One region of the Nocardia sp. NPDC058176 genome, then DNA from elsewhere that is predicted to be linked to it. Evidence: predicted binding sites of a transcription regulator. Region 1 holds the regulator's gene; the other holds the start of a gene.
The links. Region 1 encodes HspR, which represses chaperone genes until heat shock. Its sites were predicted from a motif close to ANNTGAGTNNNNNNNACTCANNT; they were not measured.
Positions count from the first base shown of each region.

Region 1 (11,507 bases):
TCTGGGTGCGGTGGTGACCAGCTTCGGCGCGTGGTCGGATCGGCAGATCCAGATCTCCGGATCCCCCCGGATGATCGCCGACACCCGCCGCGCCCTGCTCCGGGCAGGCACCCCCAACGAGATCATCGCCGCCGACCCCGTCGGCTGACCACGTCCGTTCGCGAAAGAGGCCGATGAGCACCGAGTTTCCCGATCCCGCCTGGACGGCGACCGTCGTCGGTCACCACCGTTTGCGCCACGATCTGGCCGTGATCCGGCTGATCGGTGACTTCGTGCCCTTCGAGGCAGGCGGGTCGGTCGAGGTGGAGGTGCCGCAGCATCCCGGTGTGCGGCGGCGTCTTTCGCCCGCGCTGCCGCCCTCGCTGGACGGGAAGCTGGAGTTCCACGTGCGCACCGTGCCCGGCGGTTGGTGCTCGAGCTCGATCGTCGCCGACACCAAGCCCGGCGACCAGTGGCGAATCCACGCCCCCTACGGGGTTTTCGCCGTCGATCCCGACGCCACCGAACTGGTGCTGATCGCGGGCGGCACCGGCCTGGCCCCGCTGCGCGCCCAGATCCTCGACCTGGCCCGCCGCGACACCCCGCCCCGCACCTACCTGTTCTACGGCGGCCGCTCCCCCCGCGACCTCTACGCCGCCGACATGCTGTTCCTGCTCGCGGGCGAACTCCCCTGGCTGACAGTCATTCCCGTCGTCGAATCCCCCGAGGACCCCGCCCTCCCCGACGAATGGCACGAACAGACCCGCTCCGACATCGGCTTCGCCCCCGAGGAAATGCTCTACGGCACCCTCGCCGACGTCGCCACCGCCCACGGCCCCTTCACCCGCCACCAGGTCCTGGTCTGCGGCTCCCCCGCCATGGTCCACACCACCGTCGACCGCCTCATCGAAGCAGGCACACCCCCGACCAACATCACCGCCGAAGGCGCCTGATCACCCCTTCACAGTCGCGCCCCGCCACCGTCGACAGCGCTCTCGATCGTTCTCGGAGTGCGAACACCGGCGATCGACTCGGCGCGATCGAAGACCTGGCCGCGTGGGCCGGTCGATCCGATGTACTGGCCCGACTCAGCGAGATGCTGCACGACCGGAACGTGACAGTGATGGTCGATGCCGCGGCAGTCCTGGCCCGACTCGGCGGAAGAGACGGAATCCGCGCGATCGCCATCGAGCTCGGCCGGACCGCCGACGACCCCGACGCCGACTACATCATGTACAAGCTGGAGGAGCTCGAAGCGCTCGGCGAAGTGCCGATCCTCGATACGCTGAGATCTTTCGATGCGGCCGCTGAATCCGACGATTTCCGCCACGGCCGCACCGACATCGAACGCTACATGGGCCGTCACGACCCGAAATGATCACTCACCAGCAGACTCTGACCAGTGGATTCTGCTGGAATGTACTTGTGAAGTCGCGATTGGTTCCGGCTCCGCGAGCCAATGGGGGCAGTCTCAACGAGCTGGCCCATCAGTGGTCGGGCGGTATCGGGTTGGATGCCGAGTTCGAATCCGCAGTCGCGGTGATCGAGGAGCTCGCGAGCGCTGATGACGACAGCGATCCGTCGCAGAGCTGATCCACATCGTGGGGTGGTCTCTAGCGCGGGCTGAAGAGGTCGACCTGGTCCATGAGTTCGGTGAGGAAGAAGCCGGAGGGCATTGTTCGGGCTCGGGCGGTTTCGGGGGTGGTGAGGGGGACGATGTTCAGGATTCGGATGGTGGTGCCCTCGGCCTCGAAGATGTCTTGGGCCTCGGGGAACAGGGGGCCGGCGAACATGACTGTGCGGCAGTCGGGGAATCCGGGGAAGTCTTCTTCCAGGGTCATCATGTGTCCCCAGCCGAGTTGTTGGTCGGTGATCCAGGGGTAGGCGGCGAGGTTCGCCAGTAGGCGGGCCACGGCCGATTCGCGCTCCGGTTCCAGGTGACCTCGCCAGGAGAACCGCAGTTCGGCGCGGCCGCCGGGGGCGGTGGTCGCGGGCATCTCGCCCGCTGCCATGCCGACGGTGGCGAAGGTGGTCACCGGGATGCGGTCGGTCGGCCGGTACACCAGCACGTCGATGTGGCCCAGCGGGCCGGGGCCGTCCTCGAAGACGAACCCGTCGTCGGCGGGGCCGTACAGCTGGCGCACATCGTGAAAGACCGCCCGCAACAACGGAGAAGCACCCACCGACAATCCTTCCGACTCCCACCCTGCACCGCCGCACGATGGTATCTCCGCCGTGCGAAATGCTCTACGGCAGAGTCGATTCGGGCCGAGTCCGGCGAAGCGCTCAGAACAGGGGGTCGTGGCGGATGGACTTGGCCTGGGTGCCAGCGGCCATGAGGCGGAACTTGGTGGTTTGGACCATGGAGGGGGAACCGACGATCTGGACGTCGCGGTCGGCCCAGGGGCCGTAGCTGGCGACGACCTTGCCGATCTGGCCGGTCATTCGGGGTTCCAGGCTCGGTAAGTCGACGTGCGGCTCGCCGGAATCGTAGTACCACCAGGGGTTTTCGTCGCTCTCGCTGACGGGGGTGACGGTGAGCCACTTGTTGGCGACGGCCAGTTGGCTCAGGACCTGCAGGTCGTAGAGATCGCAGGGATGGTGGCCGCCGACGAACAGGTGCACCTTCGGGTTCACCCGGCGCTGGGCCATCGCCATCACCTGGGCGCGCAGCGGGGCGATGCCGGTGCCGCAGCCGACCATCAGCATCTTGCGCTTGGTGTTGCGCGGCACCCCGAGCCCGCCCAGTGGCGAGCCGAGCAGCCACTGGTCGCCGACGGTGGTGTGCGAGACCATGGCCGGGCTGACCCAGCCGCCGAGCACACTGCGGATGTGGAATTCGATCTCGCCGTTGGCATTGGCCGGATTGGCGGGCGAGAGATAGCGCCACATGCGAGGGCGGGCGGGGACCTGGACGCTGAGGTACTGCCCGGCGGCGTACTGCATCGGCTGGTCGAGCTGGACCCGGACGACGGCGAGATTGCGTAGCACCTCGCGGCGTTCGACGACCGTCGCGGTCCACGCCGGCGGGGTGGTCTCCTTGTCGGCGGCGCTGATCATCGCGCCGCTGATGGTGGCGAGGCCCTCGTCCCAGGCGGCGGCGACCTCGTCGGTCCACATCTCGGTCCCGGCGAACTGGCGCATGGCCGACTTCAGCGAGTTGGCCACGGCCACATAGTGGGCGGGCTGCACACCGTACTTGCGGTGGTCGCGCCCGAGCTGGGCGAGGAAGGGCAGCAGTTTGTCCGGCTCCTCCAGCCGGTCCAGCGCGTAGGAGATCGCCTTGACGAGCCGGTCACGCTGGGCATCCATGGCCGCCGGGAAGTAGTCGCGGACACCGGGGTAGTCCGTGAACAGGATCGAGTAGAACGACCTCGCCAGCCTCTCGGACCCACCGTCTTCCGCAGCAACCGCCTTGAACGTAGTACGGATCAAAGCGACAGTCCGCGAATCCATATGTGTCACAACCTCGTTTCGCCATCGAACGCTAGCCGCGCGGCGAGTGACGGGCTGGGAGGACACTCGTCAGCAGCCGATGCGAGAAGTCTAGGCGAGGTTTGCCAGCTTCGGAATCGTACTCTTAAACATCACGCGTGTAATTCTTTAAATACCATCCGGTGCTCATGGACGGTACCCCTGAAACATACTCTGGGACCGTTAATCAGGAGTGAACAGGCCCTCACACGCCCATGACTTACCTGGCAAAACCGACATTCGTCGACCAATGTGCCTGGTAGAGCGACTCTTCCGCTACGAACCCCGCACACCCCGATCCGACGCGCCGTGCCGTGACACGCGGGGAGGGCGACTCGGAGCGCCTGGTCGGCGGCGCGGAAATGCGTTCCGATTGATCCGAATTCAGCATCTCGCCAGCAAACTTTGAAACAGGAACGGCGCCAAATCCGCACTTCAACGCCCTGAGCGAGGACCACCGAACGGCAAGATCACGAATAAGTGGGTTGCTGAATAGTCACCAGCCGGTCGCCGGGGGTTGACCGGCACACGAACGGGCCCCCGGTCCGCGTCCACCGCAGCGGATCACGAACCAGGGGCCCGTCTAATCGAGAAGCCTCAGCGCCGATTCCGTGGCTGCCACACCACGAGCGCGGTACTGCGCTGGGGCGGCGACAGATCGGGCCGGTAGCCCGCCCGCAACCGCTCCATCTCCGCGCTCATCTCCTCGACGCGCTGTTGCAGCGCCTCCACCTGATTGGTGAGCTCGATGATGCGCTTGATCCCGGCCAGGTTGACGCCCTCGTCCTGCGACAGCCGCTGCACCTCGCGCAGCAGCTCGACATCGCGGGCCGAGTACCGGCGCCCACCACCCGAAGTACGTTGCGGGGTCACCAGACCCAGCCGGTCGTAGGTACGCAACGTCTGCGCGTGCATCCCCGCCAGCTGAGCCGCCACCGAGATCATGAAGAACTCGGCACGCGAGGTCGAACCCGACGCGGACTTCGGATTGTCAGCCATCAAGCACCCGCCCATCCAGCCCGCGGTTCGAAGCCACTGGCCTTCTCCGCCTCCTGATAGCGCTTGAGCGCATCGGTGGCATCGGAGTCCAGCTGCTGCGGAACCGCCACCTTCACCGTGACCAGCAGATCACCGGCGCCGCCCGCCGCACCGCGCTTGGGCACGCCACGACCACGTACCCGCAGGATACGCCCGTCGGCGGTGCCCGGCGGCACCTTCACGCCGACCCGGCCGTCCAGCGTCGGTACAGAAACGGTTGTCCCCAGCACCAATTCGCTGTAGCTCACCGGCAGCACCAAGGTGAGGTCGTCGCCCTGACGGCCGAAGACCTTGTCCTGGCTCACGTGCACCGTGACATACAGGTCGCCCGAGGGCGCCCCGCGCAGTCCGGCCTCGCCCTGCCCGGCCAGCCGGATCTTCTGGCCGTCGCTCACGCCCGGCGGAATCCGGACGGTGATCGTGCGGGTGCGGTTCTGGATACCGGTGCCCGAGCAGTCGACGCACGGGTCGTCGATGATCGAGCCGGTGCCGCGGCAGTCGTCGCAGGGCTCGCTGAAACCGAACGCGCCCTGATTCCGGCTGACCACACCGGCACCGTTGCAGTGCGGGCACACGCGCGGGCTGGTGCCCGGCTTGGCGCCGCTGCCGTGACACGTGGTGCACGGCGAGGGACTGGTCATCCGCAGCGGGACGGTGACACCCTGGGCCGCCTCGCGGAAGCCCAGCGTGGTCTCGGTTTCGACATCGGCACCGCGGCGCGGACGGCTGGCCGCCCGACCGCCACCCCGGTTGAACAGCCCGCCCAGCAGATCGCCGAGCCCGCCGTCACCAGCGGCGCCCGCGCCACCGGCCTGACCGAAGATGTCACCGATGTTGAAGTCCTGCGAGAATCCGCCGCCCGCACCGGGTGTGAAGCCACCCCCGGTGCCGTAGCCGCCGCGACCGCCGCCGCCCGCGAACAGGCGGCGCGTCTCGTCGTACTCCTTGCGCTTGGCCGGATCCGACAGCACGGCATTGGCCTCGCTGACCGCCTTGAACCGCTCCTCGGCCTTGGTGTCACCCGGATTGGAATCCGGGTGCAGGTCGCGAGCGAGCTTGCGGTAGGCCTTCTTGATCTCGTCCTGCGAAGCGCCAGAGGAGACGCCCAGCTCCTTGTAGAAGTCCTTCTCGATCCACTCCCGTTGACTCACCGGGCATCTCCTCCTCTCGTGTTATTTCGCGTCGGCGTCGGCATCCGCGTCCGATGCCTCCACAGCCTCGGCATCGGTTACCCCGACCATCGCGTGCCGAAGCACCCGATCGCCGAACCGATAGCCCTTGCGCATGACCACACCGAGTACCGGCTCGGCGCCCGAACCCTCGTGCTGCACGGCCTCGTGCAGCGTCGGGTCGAACGGGTCACCGACAGCGCCGAACTCGACCAGACCCTGCTTGGTGAGCGCGGTCTCGAGCTTGTCGGCCACGGACTTGAGCGGACCCGTCTCCAGGTCGCCGTGCGCCCGCGCGCGGTCCAGATCGTCGAGCACGCCGAGCAGTTCGGTCACCACCGACGCCTTGGCGGCATCGATGTTGGCCTGCCGGTCGCGCTCGACCCGGCGGCGGTAGTTCGCGTACTCCGCGGTCAACCGCTGCAGGTCGGCGGTGCGTTCGGCCAGCTCGTCGCTGACCGGCGCCTCGGTCTCGGGCTCGGGCTCCACCACCTCGGCGGTGTCGGGCTCGACCACTTCTTCCTCGATCAACTCCTGCTCGGAGGAGTTGGCCTCGGTCACTTCTTGTCCGTGTCGACCGGCTCGTCCACGACCTCGGCGTCGACGACCTGGTCGTCATCGGCCTGGCTCGGGCCCGCGCCGTTACCGGACTGGGCGTCGGCGGCGGCGCTCGCCTCGTAGATCGCCTGGCCCAGAGCCTGCGACTCGGCGGCCAGCTTCTCCACCGCGGACTTCACCGCGGAGATGTCGGTGCCGTCGAGAGCCGTCTTGGCCTCGGCCACCGCGGCCTCGACCTTGGCCAGCTGATCGGCCGACACCTGCGCGCCGCCCTCGCTCAGCTTCTGCTCGCTGATGAACTTCTCGGTCTGGTGCACCAGCGACTCGGCCTGGTTGCGGGTCTCGGCCTCTTCGCGACGGGTCTTGTCCTCCGCGGCATGCGCCTCGGCGTCCTTGACCATGCGGTCGATCTCTTCCTTGGACAGACCGGAGCCGTCCTGGATCTTGATCTTGTTCTCCTTGCCGGTGCCCTTGTCCTTCGCGGTGACGTGCACGATGCCGTTGGCGTCGATGTCGAAGGTGACCTCGATCTGCGGCACGCCGCGCGGGGCCGGGGGCAGGCCGGTCAGCTCGAAGGAGCCGAGCAGCTTGTTGTGCGAGGCGATCTCGCGCTCGCCCTGGAAGACCTGGATCTGCACCGACGGCTGGTTGTCGTCGGCGGTGGTGAAGGTCTCCGAGCGCTTGGTCGGGATGGTGGTGTTGCGCTCGATGAGCTTGGTCATCACGCCGCCCTTGGTCTCGATACCCAGCGACAGCGGGGTGACATCGAGCAGCAGGACGTCCTTGACCTCACCCTTGAGCACACCGGCCTGCAGGGCGGCGCCCACGGCGACGACCTCGTCCGGGTTCACGCCCTTGTTCGGCTCACGGCCACCGGTCAGTTCCTTGACCAGGTCGGAGACGGCGGGCATGCGGGTGGAACCACCGACGAGCACGACGTGGTCGATGTCGGCCACGTTGATGCCGGCGTCCTTGATCACGGACTGGAACGGCGCGCGGGTGCGATCCAGCAGATCGGAGGTGATCTTCTGGAACTCCGAGCGGGTGAGCTGCTCGTCGAGGAACAGCGGGTTCTTGTCCGCGTCGACGGTGATGTAGGGCAGGTTGATCGAGGTGCTCTGGCTGGAGCTCAGCTCGATCTTGGCCTTCTCGGCGGCCTCGCGCAGACGCTGCAGGGCCATCTTGTCCTTGGTCAGGTCGATGCCCGAGCTGGCCTTGAACTTGTCGACGAGCCAGGTGACGACGCGCTCGTCCCAGTCGTCGCCGCCGAGGTGGTTGTCACCGGAGGTCGCGCGGACCTCGACGACGCCCTCGCCGATTTCCAGCAGCGAGACGTCGAAGGTGCCGCCACCGAGGTCGAAGACCAGGATGGTCTGCTCTTTGTCGCCCTTGTCGAGGCCGTAGGCCAGCGCGGCCGCGGTGGGCTCGTTGACGATGCGCAGCACGTTCAGGCCGGCGATCTGGCCGGCTTCCTTGGTGGCCTGGCGCTGGGCGTCCTCGAAGTAGGCGGGGACGGTGATGACCGCGTCGGTGATCTCCTCACCGAGGTAGGCCTCGGCATCGCGCTTGAGCTTCATCAGCGTGCGCGCCGAGATCTCCTGCGGGGTGTACTTCTTGTCGTCGATCTCGACGTTCCAGTCGGTGCCGATGTGGCGCTTGACCGAGCGGATGGTGCGGTCGACGTTGGTGACGGCCTGGTTCTTCGCAGGCTGACCGACGAGCACCTCGCCGTTCTTCGCGAACGCGACGATCGAGGGGGTGGTGCGCGAGCCTTCCGAGTTCGCGACCACGACCGGCTCGCCGCCTTCGAGCACGGCGACGACGGAGTTCGTGGTCCCGAGGTCGATTCCGACCGCACGAGCCATGGTGATTTCCTCCTGTTTGACGAAAATGGGGCAACAGTCTCAGCCAACGCTGAGTGTGGTGGGCTCAATCCTGCCCGCAAGATCTGCCGCGAGTCAACCCGAACTTGAGTCCATCACACTCAACATTGTCGACGATCACAACCAGCAGCTGCGGCGATTCATTCCCGCCGCCACCAAAAATTCCCCACCCAGCGAGTCATTCTTGCCTCGACTCCACTCAACCGCAGCACCCGATGCCACATCGTGACTCCGCGGAGACCGGGGTTACCCCAGCTAGACCTTTCGCGCCGGTTTGACGAAGGCTGTCGTCGCCAGCGCGAGAACGAGCAGCCCCGCGCAGAGGTAGCTCGAGATCTCGATGCCCGCCGCCATGGCCTCCCGCGCGGCTTCGGCGACAGGAAGGGAGGCGGGGTCGGCGGCGAGGGCGGGGATGACCGAGCCAGCGCTGTCGGTGACGGTGGCGTCGAGGGCGGCGACCTCGGGTTCGGACAGGCCCGCATCGGTCAGGCGGTCGCGCAGACCCGTGCCGAGGGTGCTGAAGAACACCGTGGTGAGCACGGCGATGCCGAGGGCGGAGCCGAGCTCGCGAGCGGCGCTCTGGATTCCCGAACCCTGCCCGGCGCTCTCGCCCGGCACGTCGGCGAGCACGACATTGGTCACCTGCGCGGTGGCGAAGCCGACGCCGATGCCGTAGACGAACAGGGCGAGCGCGATCGACCACCAGCTGCTGTCGGCCGCGGCGAACAGGCCGAGCATGGCCAGGCCGAGGGCTTCGAGCAGCAGGCCGATCCGCACCTGGCCCAGCGCCGAAACCGACGCCGTCAGCGAGAAACTCGCCCCGCTGGCGACGAAACTGCCGATGGCCAGCGGCACCAGCGCCAAGCCCGCCTGCAGCGCGGAGTAGTCGAGCGCGAACTGCATCCACAGCGGCAGCACCGCGATGATGCCGAACTCGCCGAGGCCGACGATCAGCGTCACCACATTGCCTTTGCGGAACGAATCGATGGAGAACAGCCGCACATCGAGCAAGGGTTCGCGGTCGGCCCGACCGAGCATCGCCTGCCTGCGCCAGAACACCGCGAGCGCCGCGAGCGCGCCCACCAGCGCGACGAGCACGGGCGAAGGTCCGCTGCGCCAGGCGAATTCGCCGATCTCCAACGGCTCGGTGACCGTCAGCCAGCCGTAGTGACGTCCTTCGATCAGGCCGAAGGCGAGCAGGCCGAGACCGAGTGCCGACAGGACAGCGCCGAGCCAGTCGACCCGGCCGACGCTGCTCGGCGAGGCGGGCAGATAGATCAGTACCGCGACCATGATGAGCGCGACAGCCGGAATGTTGACGCCGAAGGCCCAGCGCCAGGAGAAGTCGGCGAGCCAGCCGCCGAGCAGCGGGCCGACCGCGGCGGCCGCGCCGATCGTCGAACCCCAGATCGCGAAGGCCTGGCCGCGCGCCTTCCCGGTGAAGGCCGCGTTCACCAGCGCGAGCGAGGTCGGCAGGATCATCGCCCCGCCGATGCCCTGCAGGAATCGCGCGGCGATGAGCAGCCCGCCGCTGGGGGCGAGCGCGGCGAGCAAGCTGGTCGCGCCGAAGACGACCAGGCCGATCAGGAATAGCTTGCGCGCGCCGTAGAGGTCACTGAGCCGTCCGGTGAGCAGCAGGAGCGCGGCGAAGACGATCGCGTAGGACTCCTGGATCCACTGCGCCTGAATCGAGGTGATCCCGAGATCGTCGACGATCGGCGCGATGATCACGTTCACGATCGTCAGGTCGACCACGATCAGCGCGACGCCGAGCGATACGGCGATCAATCCCAACCACAGCCGAAGCGGTGGCGTCTCTGTCTGGGTCTGCACTTTACCTCCATCATCAAGTTACTTTATGATGAAGGTAGATCCGGGGCGGTAGGTTGTCAATCCGGAGGCGAACGAGAGGACGAGATGGCGAAGCGGACACCCGGCGATGTCGCCACGCAGCGACAACGGCTCGCCGCCGGGCTCATCGACTACGGCGCGAGCTTCACCGAACTGGGCCGTCGCTTCGCCGACACGCTCGGCGTGCACTCGACCGACGCGTTCGCGCTGATGGAGATCGCGGCCGCCGAGCAGGCCGGGAGCCCGCTCTCACCGGCGTTGCTCGGCAAGCGGATCACGCTGACCTCGGGTGCGATGACGACGCTGCTCAATCGCCTGGAAAAGGCGGGCTACGTCACCCGCAGCCGCGAGCACACCGACCGGCGCGTGGTGACGCTGCGGTGCAGCGACCGCGCCAGGGAATTGGCCGACGAGTTCTTCCGGCCGGTCAACGCCACGCAGGACGCGATCCTGGCCGAGTATCCGGCCGAGCAACTCGTGGTGTTCGAAGAGCTGCTGTTCCGGTTGCGAGCGGCGATGGACGGGCCCGCGGCGCCGCAGTAGCGCTCAGCGGGGCAGCGTGGCCAGGATGCCCTCGGCGCTGCGGGCCGCGGCGCGGCAGGCGGTGGCGGTGGCCTGGTCGGCGAGTGGGTGCGCCGCGCGGGTGCGCCAGGTGCGGACCGCCTCGACCGCCCTCGCCCGCAGGGTGTGCTCGTCGACGTCGAGCGGCAGGCCCAGACGCAGGTGCGCGGCGACACCGGAGCCGCCGAGGATTCGGTGCAGGTCGGCGAGAACCGCTGCGGGCAGCGGGAGTTCGTCGGTGCGCAGGCGGCCGAGCAGACGCAGTTCGGTGAAGCCGTGCACGTCGGCCAGGCGAGCGCGCACGCGGGGCAGCAGCTGATCGGCGTCGGTTCCGGGACGGGTGGCCAGGATTCGGTTCAGGGCGCTCAGCGCCGAGTGGGCCTTCAATTCCTCCGCACGCTGGCCGAATTGGATCTCGAGGACCGAGCGGAGTTCCTCGATCCCGCTGCGCTCGGCCAATTGCGCTGCCAGCGTGGCGGAATCGCGGGCACCGAGGCGAATCAGCATGTTGGCCAACCGGATACCGAACAGGCCGAAGCGATCCACCAGTTGCGCGCGCGTCTCGGGCGCCACCGGCAGCGCGATGTCGGCGCGGGCGAAGCGATCGGCCGAGAGCAGGGCGTCGCCGAGCACCTCGGCGGGCACCGTGGACAGTGCCTCGAAGGCGGCGAACTCCGGCTGCCGCAGCGTCGAGGCCGCGTACGCGAGCAGACCGGCCACCGGAATAACCGCCTGGCACAGGCCGGTTCGCTCCAGCTCGCTCGCGAAGCGGGCGGCGACATCACGCGCGGAATGCAACGCGTCGATGCGGCCCGCGCCGATCTCGTCGGCACGCGAAACCACCCCGATCACACCGAGCGGGCCCGCGCCACCGGCACCGGTGCCGATCTGCTCGAGGAACTGCACGTCGGCGGCGTCGAGGCGGCGCAACAGGTAGACCACGGCGTCCGCGCCGGGCGAACCGCCCTCGGCGGCGGGGGTGAGCAGTCGCGCG
Region 1 is NZ_JBHVVA010000002.1:809,033-820,539, forward strand. Features, by position in the region: gene ACFVVM_RS16325 (FAD-binding oxidoreductase) at 1-148, shown strand, start outside; gene ACFVVM_RS16330 (FAD-binding oxidoreductase) at 174-932, shown strand; gene ACFVVM_RS16335 (hypothetical protein) at 1,076-1,357, shown strand; gene ACFVVM_RS16340 (hypothetical protein) at 1,354-1,572, shown strand; gene ACFVVM_RS16345 (suppressor of fused domain protein) at 1,593-2,162, opposite strand; gene ACFVVM_RS16350 (globin domain-containing protein) at 2,266-3,435, opposite strand; gene ACFVVM_RS16355 (heat shock protein transcriptional repressor HspR) at 4,051-4,452, opposite strand; gene dnaJ (molecular chaperone DnaJ) at 4,452-5,642, opposite strand; gene grpE (nucleotide exchange factor GrpE) at 5,664-6,221, opposite strand; gene dnaK (molecular chaperone DnaK) at 6,218-8,083, opposite strand; gene ACFVVM_RS16375 (MFS transporter) at 8,357-9,934, opposite strand; gene ACFVVM_RS16380 (MarR family winged helix-turn-helix transcriptional regulator) at 10,019-10,495, shown strand; gene ACFVVM_RS16385 (dynamin family protein) at 10,499-11,507, opposite strand, start outside.

Region 2 (11,507 bases), 340 kb from region 1:
GCCCCGAGCCCCACCAGGCCGAGACGCGGGCCGACGTTGTCGCGTAGCCAGCGGATTCGAGAGTCGTTGTCGGCCAGTCCGGTTCGCGCGATCTCGACCCAGCCGGGTCGATTCAGTACGGCCAGATAGCGATCCAGTACACGATCCCGGCAGCCCGCGGACCAGACGGCCGGATCTGCCTGTTGGACATAGGTGGCGAGGTTCGCGATGTCGCGGTACCGGGATATCGACGGTGTCAGGCGCGCAACGTGTTTCGAGTGCGCGTCGAGTACGGTTCCGGCGGCCGGATAGCGGTCGAGCGCGAGGCCCATGTTGTCCGCGTCGCTCATCTGCGACAGCAGCACGCTGGTGTGGTCGACCAGCGCGAGGTCGGGTTCGTCGACGGTGATCGCCGTGGCCAGGTCGGCGGTAACCGCCACAGTGCCGGCGAAGTACTTGTTGAGAAATTCGCCGTTGCACGCGCGGCGCAGAAGCCAGTCGCGCGACGCGAGAGCGTTTGTCTCGCAAAGTTTTTCGACCACATGAACCCGACCCCACCCAACCGCGCGGTCGCCGAGCCACTGCAGCGCCGTCATCCCGTCGGAGCAGCGAGCCATGGCGTCGGCAACCAGTGGCGCGAAATCGTCCGAGAGCAGACCGATCGTCTGCAGCAGTGGGATGTCCCGGTTGTCGGGGACCGTCCCGAGCAGCGCGACACCCACCCGCACGGCACAGCGATCGGTGCCGCGCCGCACCAGCCATCGTCCGGTCAGTCGTACCCGTTCGGCATCGGCGCGGCGAGCCGCGGCGGCCACGTGTTCGTTTCGGAACAGTGGCACGTCGACGTGGTGGCAGGCTTCGGCCAGATCGGCTGGGTCCGGGTCGGTTTGGGCGAAATGCTCGTCCAGAACTTCGGCGAGTGCGGCGCCCTCGATCCGCCAGTTCCACGGGCGTTCATCCGATCGCCAGCGGCGTCGATGCCGCTGTTCGTCGGGATAGGGGGAGCCGCCCCGCTCGAGCGGTCCGTCGGGAGTCTCGCGGTGCAATCGCATCGCATGGTCGAACAGGGAAACCGGGGAGACGGGCAGCTGCGGCCCGTGCACCAGGCTCATCAGCGGAGAGTGAACTCGATTCGATCAGTCATGGCCGCTGATGCTGCCACCGGTTCGGCGCCCGGTCAACCACGGTCAGCGCTGGCGGAAGGCGTGGGTGAGGTCGGCGTCGGCGAAGGCGACCGGGACGACGCCGTCGACGCTGAAGCGGTAGAGGGCGGTCTGGTAGATGCCGGAGAGGGCGGCGACGATCACGGTGGACACGATCAGCCAGGCGATACCGGCCAGTGCCACCAGCAGGGCCGCGGCCACGCTGGTGGCAAGGAGCTGGAAGCTGCCGATGATGAGGAGCACGCCCGGGATGGCGAGCAGGAAGCCGAAGATGCCGAGGCCCGCGTTGCCGACCACGTTCTCCCCCCAGGTCCGCTTCATCGACTCGGCCGAGTCCTTGACCGCGTCGACGACCCCGCGATCGGCGAGCACCATCTTCGGCAGCACCAGGTAGGAGACAACCTGCCACGCCGCCCCCGCGAGGCCCGTCAGGATCGTCCCGAGGAACCCGGCCCGATCCTGCAGAATCCGCAACACCTGCGAGACCGTCGCCGACACCGCCGCCCACACCAGAATCCGCGGCCACTTCCGCGCCGCGGCCCCGATGCCACCGGCCACGCTCGGATCACCCCCGCGCAACGCGACATCCGCCTGCGAGATGAGCGCCGCGTTGAAGAAGATCGTCACGAACGCCGAGGCCAGATACATCAGCCCGAACAGCACATACGTCGTCACCGACGACCGATCCCACAGGTCCGACACCACGATCGGCACGATGAAAGAAGCCGTCACCCCCACACTGGCCACCCCGGAAATCACCGGAAAAACCGCCAGCTCCTTGCGTGACTTCAACACCGAGGCCGAAGTTTTGAACATCTGCCACGAATTGGCGAACGCCACGTGATCCCCCTCCATCAACGATCGAACAAGATCACACCCTAGCGGCGCCAACCCATCGAGGCGATCCGTCGAACCAGCGGCCAGGGGTTACACCGCGACGACAGACGCTGGGTTCGGTGGGGGAAGTTCGCCGTGAGTGAACGGGGTCACCGGGGTGGAACAAACGGGTGGGGTGGGGGGTTGAGTGAACAAAGCTCAACTTTGGAAGGGTCGATATGACTACAGCTCAGAACCTGCCGGTGCTGTTCCTGACCGATCCGATCGTGCTGCCGGGCATGGTCGTGCCCATCGAACTGGACGAGTCCGCGCAGGCTGCCATCGATGCCGCTCAGGCGGGGAAAACCGGGGCCGTGCTGGTCGCGCCGCGACTGGATGAGGGGTACGCGTCGTACGGCGTCGTCGCCACCATCGAGCAGGTCGGCCGGATGCGCGGTGGCGCGCCCGCGGCGGTGTTGAAGGCCGAGCGCAGGGCGCGGATCGGGCACGGGGTGACCGGGCCGGGTGCGGCGCTGTGGGTGGAGGCCGAGCCGGTCGAGATCGGCGAGCCCGATGAACGGACCACCGAACTCGCGGCCGAGTACAAGAAGCTGGTCGTCGCGGTGCTGCAGCGGCGCGAGGCCTGGCAGATCATCGACATCGTCAACCAGCTCGACGACGTGGAGGCCATCGCCGACACCGCGGGCTACGCGCCGTACCTGTCCAACGACCAGAAGCGCGAACTGCTCGAGACGCCCGACCTCACCGCCCGGCTGACCAAGCAGATCGAGTGGATCACCGATCACATCGCCGAGGTCGAGGTCACCGACAAGATCTCCGAAGACGTGCGCGACGGCATGGAGAAGAGTCAGCGCGAGTTCCTGCTGCGCCAGCAGCTCAACGCCATCCGCAAGGAACTCGGCGAGGACGAACCCGACGGCGCCGACGACTACCGCACCCGCGTCGAGAACGCGGACCTGCCCGAGCACGTACGCGCCGAAGCGCTGCGCGAGGTGGGTCGCCTCGAACGCGCCAGCGACCAGAGCCCGGAATCCGGCTGGATCCGCACCTGGCTCGACACCGTGCTCGACCTGCCGTGGACGGTGAAAACCGAAGACAGCACCGATGTTTCGGCCGCCAGGGCCGTCCTCGATGCCGATCACCACGGTCTGGACGAGGTGAAGGACCGCATGGTCGAGTACCTGGCGGTGCGTTCACGGCGGGCCGCGCGTGGTCTCGAGGTCGTCGGTGGACGTGGGTCCGGTGCGGTGCTCGTGCTGGTCGGTCCGCCCGGTGTCGGCAAGACCTCGCTGGGCGAGTCGGTGGCGAAGGCGCTGGGCCGCAAGTTCGTTCGCGTCGCTCTGGGTGGCGTGCGCGACGAGGCCGAGATCCGTGGTCACCGCCGCACCTACGTGGGCGCGCTGCCCGGCCGGATCGTGCGGGCGGTGAAGGAGGCGGGATCGATGAATCCCGTTGTCCTGCTGGACGAGATCGACAAGGTCGGCTCCGATTTCCGCGGTGATCCGGCGGCGGCGCTGCTCGAGGTCCTCGACCCCGCGCAGAACCACACCTTCCGCGATCACTACCTGGACCTGGACCTCGACCTGTCGAACGTGCTGTTCATCGCGACGGCCAATGTCATGGACACCATCCCCGGCCCGCTGCTGGACCGGATGGAGCTCATCACCGTCGACGGCTACACCGAGGCCGACAAGGTGGCCATCGCCCGCGACTTCCTGGTGCCACGGCAGCTGGAACGCAATGCGCTGACCGCGGAAGAGGTTTCGATCACCGATGCGGCACTGCGCGAGATCGCGGCGAACTACACCAGGGAAGCCGGTGTGCGCCAGATGGAGCGACTCGTCGCAAAGGCATTGCGCAAGGCGGCAACTCGACTGGTGACTGCGGATTCCGCCGCAGAGCCCGGCGGCAAAGCCGCACCGGGTGGCGACGCCGCGTCGCGCGGCAACGTCGGGTCCGGCGGCAATGCGGTGCCGGATGACGGGCAGGTGCTCGGGTACGACCCGTCGCTCGGCTACGACAACGTGGTCGACTTCGAGTCGCGCCCCGCGGCCTCGGTCGAGTCGTCCGCGGACGCGGAGTCCGTGACGACCCTGACCGTCGACGTCGACAACCTCACCGACTACCTCGGCCGCCCCCGCTTCACCCCGGACTCGATGGAACGCACCGCTGTCCCCGGCGTCGCGACGGGCCTCGCGGTCACCGGCGCCGGCGGCGATGTGCTCTACATCGAGGCCAACGGCGCCGAGGGCGAGCGCTCGCTCACCCTCACCGGCCAGCTGGGTGACGTCATGAAGGAGTCGGCGCAGATCGCCCTCACCTACGTGCGCTCGCACCTGGCGGAGATCGGGATCGAGCCGAAGGTCCTCGACCGCAACATCCACATCCACTTCCCGGCGGGTGCGGTGCCCAAGGACGGACCGTCCGCGGGCGTCACCATGGTGACCGCCCTGGTGTCACTGGCACTGGGCCGCCAGGTGCGCGGCGATGTGGGCATGACCGGCGAGGTCACCCTCAACGGCAGCGTCCTGCCGATCGGCGGCGTGAAGCAGAAGCTGCTCGCCGCGCAGCGTGCCGGTTTGAGGACCGTCTTCATCCCGGCCCGCAACGAACCGGACCTCGACGAGGTCCCGGCCGAGGTGCTCGAGGCACTGGACGTGCGCCCCGTCGCCGACGTGGCCGACATCCTCGCCTACGCGATCGAGCCGGTCGCCGAACCGGCCATCGACGCCGATCGGTTCGCCGTCAGCGCCTGATCCGGACCGGCGAACGGGCCGTGCGCGACGCACGGCCCGTTTCGCCGTTCCAGCGCGACCTATCGGCTCACCGTCGGCGGGAGCGCCGGGGCTTCCTCGGCGACGGCGGCCAGCTGTTCCTCGGTGACGACGGTCAGCTGGTCGGTGTCGTACAGGTCCTGGTCGTCGTCGAACTCGGGATCGTCTTCGAAGGTGTCCTCGTCCTCGGCGGCCGCCTGCTCGAGATCCTTCTCGACCCGCCGGGTCGTGCCCTGGGCGACCGCACAGAGGATGGGCTCCTCCCCCTCGGTCTCGGCGTAGACGTCACAGTGGGTGACCGCCTGGCGGCGGGTGGCGCCGAGGACCGTCGCGTGCACGCGCAGCCGCTCACCCTGCGCGGGCCGCAGGTAGGTGATGGTGAATCCGCCGGTCAGGACGTTGGGCCCGAGGACGGTGCCCGCGGCGAAGGTGAGCGCGTTGTCGGCCGCGTAGGCGAGCACCCCGCCGTGCACGAAGCCGAACTGCTGGCCGTGTTCGGGCTGGATCTCGATGATCAGGGTGGCCGCGCCGTCGCCGAATTCGGTGAGCTCGGTGCCGACCAGGCGGGCGAAGGGTTGCGCGGCGAGTACCTGGCGGGCCAGGTCGAGGTCGAGGGTGGTGGCTTCGGTCGGCATCGGGTGTTCCGTTCTTCGAGCTCGGTCGTGACATCGGTTGGCGCGGTACGGATATTGCCACGCCCGGCTTACGGGTAATCGACGGTGCCGTGCGGTATGACGGAACAGTGCCCCAGTGGCTCCTGCATGTCGATCTCGACCAGTTCCAGGCGGCGGTGGAATTCCGGCGCCGCCCCGAGCTGCGCGGGCTACCGGTGATCGTCGGCGGCGAGGGTGATCCCGCGCAACCTCGCAAGGTCGTGACCTGCGCGTCCTACCCTGCCAGGGCCTACGGGGTGCGTGCCGGGATGGCCTTGAAGATGGCGCAGCGCAAGTGCCCGGATGGCGTATTCCTACCGCTGGACATGCCCGCCTACGAGGCCGCCTCCGCGGAGATCATGGCGACGCTGGGCCGGGTCGCGGGCCCGGTCGAGGTGTGGGGGATGGACGAGGCGTTCGTCGCCACCGATGGCGATCCGTGGCAGCTCGCCGCCGAAATCCGCAGTGCCATCATCGAACTCGGCCTCACCTGCTCGGTCGGCATCGGCGACAACAAACTCACCGCCAAACTCGCCACCGGCTTCGCCAAGTCGGCGGGCAAGTCCTCCGCCGAACCCGAGCACGACCCCGGCGCGGCGGCCGGCGTCTTCGAACTCACCGCCGCCAACTGGACCGAACTCATGGGCCACCGCCCCACCGACGCCCTGTGGGGCATCGGATCCAGGATCGCCGAACGCCTCGCCGATCTCGACATCGCCACCGTCACCGACCTCATGGCCGCCGACCGCGACCGCCTGGCCACCGAATTCGGCCCGAGCACCGGCCCCTACCTGTGGGTTCTCGGCCACGGCAAGGGCGACACCGAACTCACCACCACCCCGCGAACCCCCGTCGGCCGCAGCAAGTCCGAAACCTTCCCTCACGACCTCACCGACCCCGCCGAGATCCACCGCGAAGTGGCCCGCATCGCCACCGAGGTCGCCGAGGAGATGCGCGAACACCACCGCATCAGCACCCGGGTAGCGGTCACCGTCCGCACCAAAACCTTCTACACCCGCAGCAAACAGCAGAAACTCCCCCACCCCACCGACGACATCCCCACCATCGTCGCCACCGCCCTCGCCATCATCGCCCGCTTCGACCTCGACCGCCCCGTCCGCCTCCTCGGCGTCCGCCTGGAACTCCTGCAGTTGGACAGTTGATCACCAGGCACTGGTGCCGAAACCCTCTCGGCCGATGCTTGCGTGATTGCCTGATGATCAATCGTCCAGCTGGACCCGGGGTCGTCGGGGAGGCGACGTGGGGGCGGTGGGGCTCGTATGCTCGGGCGCATGGAGTTTTCGGCGATGGTGGCCCGTGAGTCCGACAGTGGGATCGTGCTCGCTCCCGAGCGGGTCGGGGAGGACTTCCTCGGCCAGGGCGAGGTGACGATCAAGGTTCACTACTCGAGTGCCAACTACAAGGACGGGCTCGCGATCACCCCGCGCGGGGGTGTGGTGCGGAACTATCCGATCGTGCCGGGCATCGATCTCACCGGCGAGGTGATCGCCTCGGAGGTCGACGACTTCGCTCCGGGCGATCTGGTGATCGCGCACGGCTATGACCTGGGTGTTTCCCGCAACGGCGGGTTCGCGGAGTATTCGAAGGTGCCCGCGGAGTGGGTGGTTCGCCTCGACGGGCTGAGCACCCGCGACGCCGCCGCCATCGGCACCGCCGGTTTCACCGCGGCGCTGAGCGTGCGGGCCCTGCTCGACCACGGCCTCACCCCCGATGACGGCGCGGTCCTGGTCACCGGCGCGACCGGTGGTGTCGGCTCGGTCGCCATCGACATCCTCTCCGGCCTCGGCTTCGAGGTCATCGCCTCCACCGGCAAGACCGACGCGGGCGACCTGCTCGCCGAGCTCGGCGCGAACGAGGTGATCGGCAGGCTCCCGCTCGATCCCGATGCCAAGCCGCGCCCGCTGAACAAGGCGAGCTGGGCCGCCGCGGTCGACAGCGTCGGCGGCGCCTCGCTGGCGCATGTGCTCAGCGCGATCGGTTACGGCGGCGCGGTTGCCGCCAGTGGCCTCACCGGCGGCGCCGAGCTGCCCGCCACCGTGCTGCCGTTCATCCTGCGCGGGGTGAGCCTGCTCGGCATCGACTCGGTCTTCCTGCCGATCGAGAAGCGCCGTGAGCTGTGGACGCAGCTCGGGAAAGAGCTTCGCCCACAGCATCTCTCGACGATCGAGTCGTTCGCGCCGATCACCGAGGTGGGCTCGGTGCTGCAGTCGATCAAGGACGGCACGCATTCGGGCCGCACCGTCATCGGGGTGGCGGGGGAGTTCTGACCTACTTCGCCGGGAACGAGGCCGGGAAGAGTTCGCCGACGGGACGCCGCAGGTAGTCCCGTTCGGCGTACGCCTCGCGCATCCGGTCGAACAGTTCCTGCGCGCGTTGCGTCATCGCGGCCAGGTCGATGCCGGGAATCACCCCGTCGCGCACCGTGATCCGGCCCGCGACCATCGAGAAGTCCGCCGCGCGCCCGGTGCTGTTCATGCACAGGGTGCGGATCGGGTCCTCGATGACACCGTCGCGCGGATCATCGAGCCGGAACGCCAACAGGTCCGCGGTCGCGCCCACCTCGATCCGCCCGAGGTCGGGGCGGCGTAGCGCATCGGCGCCGCCGCGGGTGGCCGCGTCGATGTAGTTGGCGTAGGTCGCCGAATCAAGTTGGTGCGTCAGCACTTTCGCGAGGGTGACGCCGATGTCAATGCCGCGCACCAGATCCGGTGGGAACGAGTCGGTGCCGAGTGAGATTCGTACGCCCGCCGCGCGGTAGCGGCCGAAGGTGTCCAGCGCCGAACCGTGCCTGGCCGAGGTGAGCGGGCAGTGCACGATGGCGGCGCCCGAGGCTGCCAGGGTGGCGATGTCGTCGTCGGTGTCCGCGTCGACGTGCGGGTTGGAGTCGACGTAGATCCCGTGGGGGATGAGCAGATTCGGCCCGAGCAGGCCGGCCTGTTCGAGCACCGCCAGCGGCGGGACACCGAACCGGTCGAGGACGAAGGCCCGTTCGAGCAGTCCCTGTAGCGCGTGCAGGCGAACCAGGACACCGGTTTCCGCGGCCAGCGAGGCTGTGCGTCGGAGCAGTTCCTCTGTGAGCGTCTCGATCCGGCACGGCAGCAGGGTGCCGTGGACGAGATCGGTGTCCTGCTCGGCGGCCCACCCCAGGAACCGGGCCGCGTCGGCGAACCCTTCCCGGCCCAGTTCCTCGTTCCAGTAGATGGATCGGGTGCCGTCGTCGTCGACCACGTTCACCCCGGACCGGTAGGCGGGCCCGAGGTAGACCCGCAGGCCGAGGCGTCGCGCCGCTTCGGCCATCGCGACGGCGTCGTCGTAGGTCTCGGCCCAGTCGCTGTGGATCTCGGAGGCGATCGGCATGGCCGTGGTGACCCCGTGCAGCAGCAACTGGACGAACCCGTACTCGCGGATGAACGCCCGCTCCTCGGCATCGAACACGGCTCGCCGCCGATGCGTGGCGTACTCGCGCGACCATTGCAGGCCGAGCCCGAGTTCGCGCGACTGCCACGAGTCGAGGATGGTGTGGTCGATGTCGGTGAGTGCGTCGAGGTCGACGAGGCCGGGCATCAGCACCGCCGCGCCGAGCTCGATCACCTCGTCCACCTCGTGCGCGCCCCGCGGACCAACGCCGACGATGCGCGAATCCCCTACCACCACTTCGGCATCGGCGAGCATGATGTGCCCCTCGGCCGAATGCGCGAGCACGTGTCGTGCCCGGATACCGCGACGCATTCAGTTCCCCTCCCTACCCCAGCGACCGGGGATCTCGAAGCCGTCGAGCGCGGTGTCGACCGAAACCACCGCGCCCCGGTGGATTACGGTCCGCTCGGCGGGCCGGTCCATGACGGCGGCGGTCGGGCTCACGGAGTCGACCAGGAAGAACTCGGCCGGATCACCCACCGCGAAACCCGGCCGCAGGTCGAGCGCGTCGAGCGGCGCCAGGCTCCGATCGATCACGCTCGCCCCACCCCAGGTGGCAACGGCCAGTGCGTGTTCCACGTGCTGATCGGAACCGAACCCGTTGACGAACGCGAGTTGCCAAGCGCGGTCGAGCATGTCGCCGTTGCCGTAGGGCGACCAGTAGTCGCGCTGCCCGTCCATCCCGACCCCGACTCGCACGCCCGCCGCGGCCAGGTCGAGTAGTGGCAGCTCCCAGCCCTTGGCGCCCGCCGCGTGGGTGAGCGCCACCTCGTTGGCCGCCAGCCGCTCGATCGCGGCAGGTACCGCGGGCAGGCCGCTGGCCAGCGCGCGAGCGTGCGAGACGGTCACCAGTCCGCGCATGTCCAGCGCCTCGATCCGTTCGTGGATCAGCTCCAGGGTGAACAGCCCGAGTTCACCCGCCTCGTGCAGGTGGATGTCGATGCCGACCTGGTGCCGCTCGGCGAGGCCGAACACCGCGTCCAGATGACGCACCGGATCGCGATCGATCTCGCACGGGTCGATCCCGCCGACCAGATCGGCCCCGGCTCGCAGCGCCGCGTCCATCAGGTCGACGACACCCGGTTCCAGCAGGATCCCGACCTGCGGGAACGCCACGATCTCCACATCGCACACCTCGGCATAGCGCTCCCGCGCCGCGAGTACGCCCTCCAGTTTCGTCAGTCCGGAATCGGCATCCACCTGGGCGTGACTGCGAATCCTGGTGGCGCCGTTGGCCACCGCGACGGCGAGGGTGAACACGGCCCGCTCGGCGACCGAGCGTTCGGCCGATCGCCAGTGCTCGCGGTCGTTCATGATCCGGCCCCAGCGTCCCGGTTCGCCGGTCTGGGCGCGGAAGGGCAGGCCGAGGCGGGTGGAGTCCAGGTGCAGGTGCACGTCCGAGAGGGCGGGCAGGATCACCCGGCCCGCGCCCTCGACGTGCGTACCGGCCCGGTCGGGGGAGCCGGTGGACGACACCGCGGCCACCAGCCCGTTCTCGACCAGCACGTCCACCGGGTCGGCGCCCCACGGTCGCACGTCGGTGAGCAGCAGTGAATCGCCCACGGATCAGTCCTTGCCGAAGGTGGTGTCGTCGACGGTGATCATCCCGTCGGCCCTGGGCTTCCAGGTCAGCTCCGGGTCCACCGCGTAGCTGGTGTCGGGGGTGTAGAGCCCGATCAGCAGCGCTTTCGAGTCGTTGACGGTGAACAGCTCGCGGTAGACGTCGATCCGGTCCTGGCCGCTGACGGTGCGGGTCTTGGCGACCAGCTCCGCGGTCTCGGGCAGCATCGCGTAGTCGTTCTGCTGGCCGCCGAACATCGAGGCGATCGGCGCGTCACCGTCCATGGTCGAGGGTGCGTAGGTGTTGAGGTAGATGCCGGTGGCGGTCTTGGTGCCGTAGATGGTCTGGGAGAAGCTGCCCTGGTCGGTGCCCTGCAGGGTGATGTTGAGACCCACCTTGGTCAGGTCGGCCTGGATGGCCTGGGCGATCTCCGAACTCAGCGGGATGCGTCCGTTCGTCGCGTACTGGAACGGAATCGGCTGACCCGAGTACCCGGCGTCGGCGAGCAGCTGCCTGGCCTTGGCCGGATCATGCACCGGGCCCGGGTAACTCGGATCGAACCCGCCGACATTCGCGGCGACGAGCTGATTGTCGACGGTCGCGCGCCCGGCGAGCAGGCTCTTCACGATGGCCTCCCGGTCGATGGCAAGGGCGATGGCCTCGCGTACCCGTTGGTCGGCCAGCGGACCGGTCGAGGAGTTCATGCCGAGGAAGGTCACGCCGTTCGACGGCATCGACTCGATCCGCACGCTCTTCGAATCCGCCACCGCCGAGACCTGATTGGGCGCGATCAGCGCGACATCGAGGCTGCCCGACTGCACGCCGTTGAGGCGGGCGTCGGCATCGGCGACGGTCTTGAAGGTGACGGTGTCGAGGGTGGGCGCGGGACCCCAGTAGTCCGGATTGCGCTTCACCACGTACTCCACGCCGCGCGTGTAGTGGTCGAAGACGTAGGGCCCCGAGCCGACCGGCGCGGCGGCGAATCCTTCCGAACCCAGTGCGGTGTAAACGGATTCGGGCACGATCGAGACGCCGGTGACGATGGTCGGCCATGCCGAGAACGGCGCGTTGAGGGTGAAGACGACGGTGTTGTCCGGACCGG
Region 2 is NZ_JBHVVA010000002.1:1,151,768-1,163,274, reverse strand. Features, by position in the region: gene ACFVVM_RS17920 (hypothetical protein) at 1-794, opposite strand, end outside; gene ACFVVM_RS17915 (DUF6159 family protein) at 1,167-1,874, opposite strand; gene ACFVVM_RS17910 (hypothetical protein) at 1,858-1,986, shown strand; gene lon (endopeptidase La) at 2,198-4,735, shown strand; partial or broken gene ACFVVM_RS17900 (PaaI family thioesterase) at 4,981-5,388, opposite strand; gene ACFVVM_RS17895 (DNA polymerase IV) at 5,496-6,569, shown strand; gene ACFVVM_RS17890 (acryloyl-CoA reductase) at 6,699-7,694, shown strand; gene ACFVVM_RS17885 (chlorohydrolase family protein) at 7,696-9,156, opposite strand; gene ACFVVM_RS17880 (amidohydrolase family protein) at 9,157-10,407, opposite strand; gene ACFVVM_RS17875 (ABC transporter substrate-binding protein) at 10,411-11,507, opposite strand, start outside.
Region 2: lon (endopeptidase La) is a predicted target of HspR. The motif match lies at 2,161-2,183, and genes of this name have one in related genera.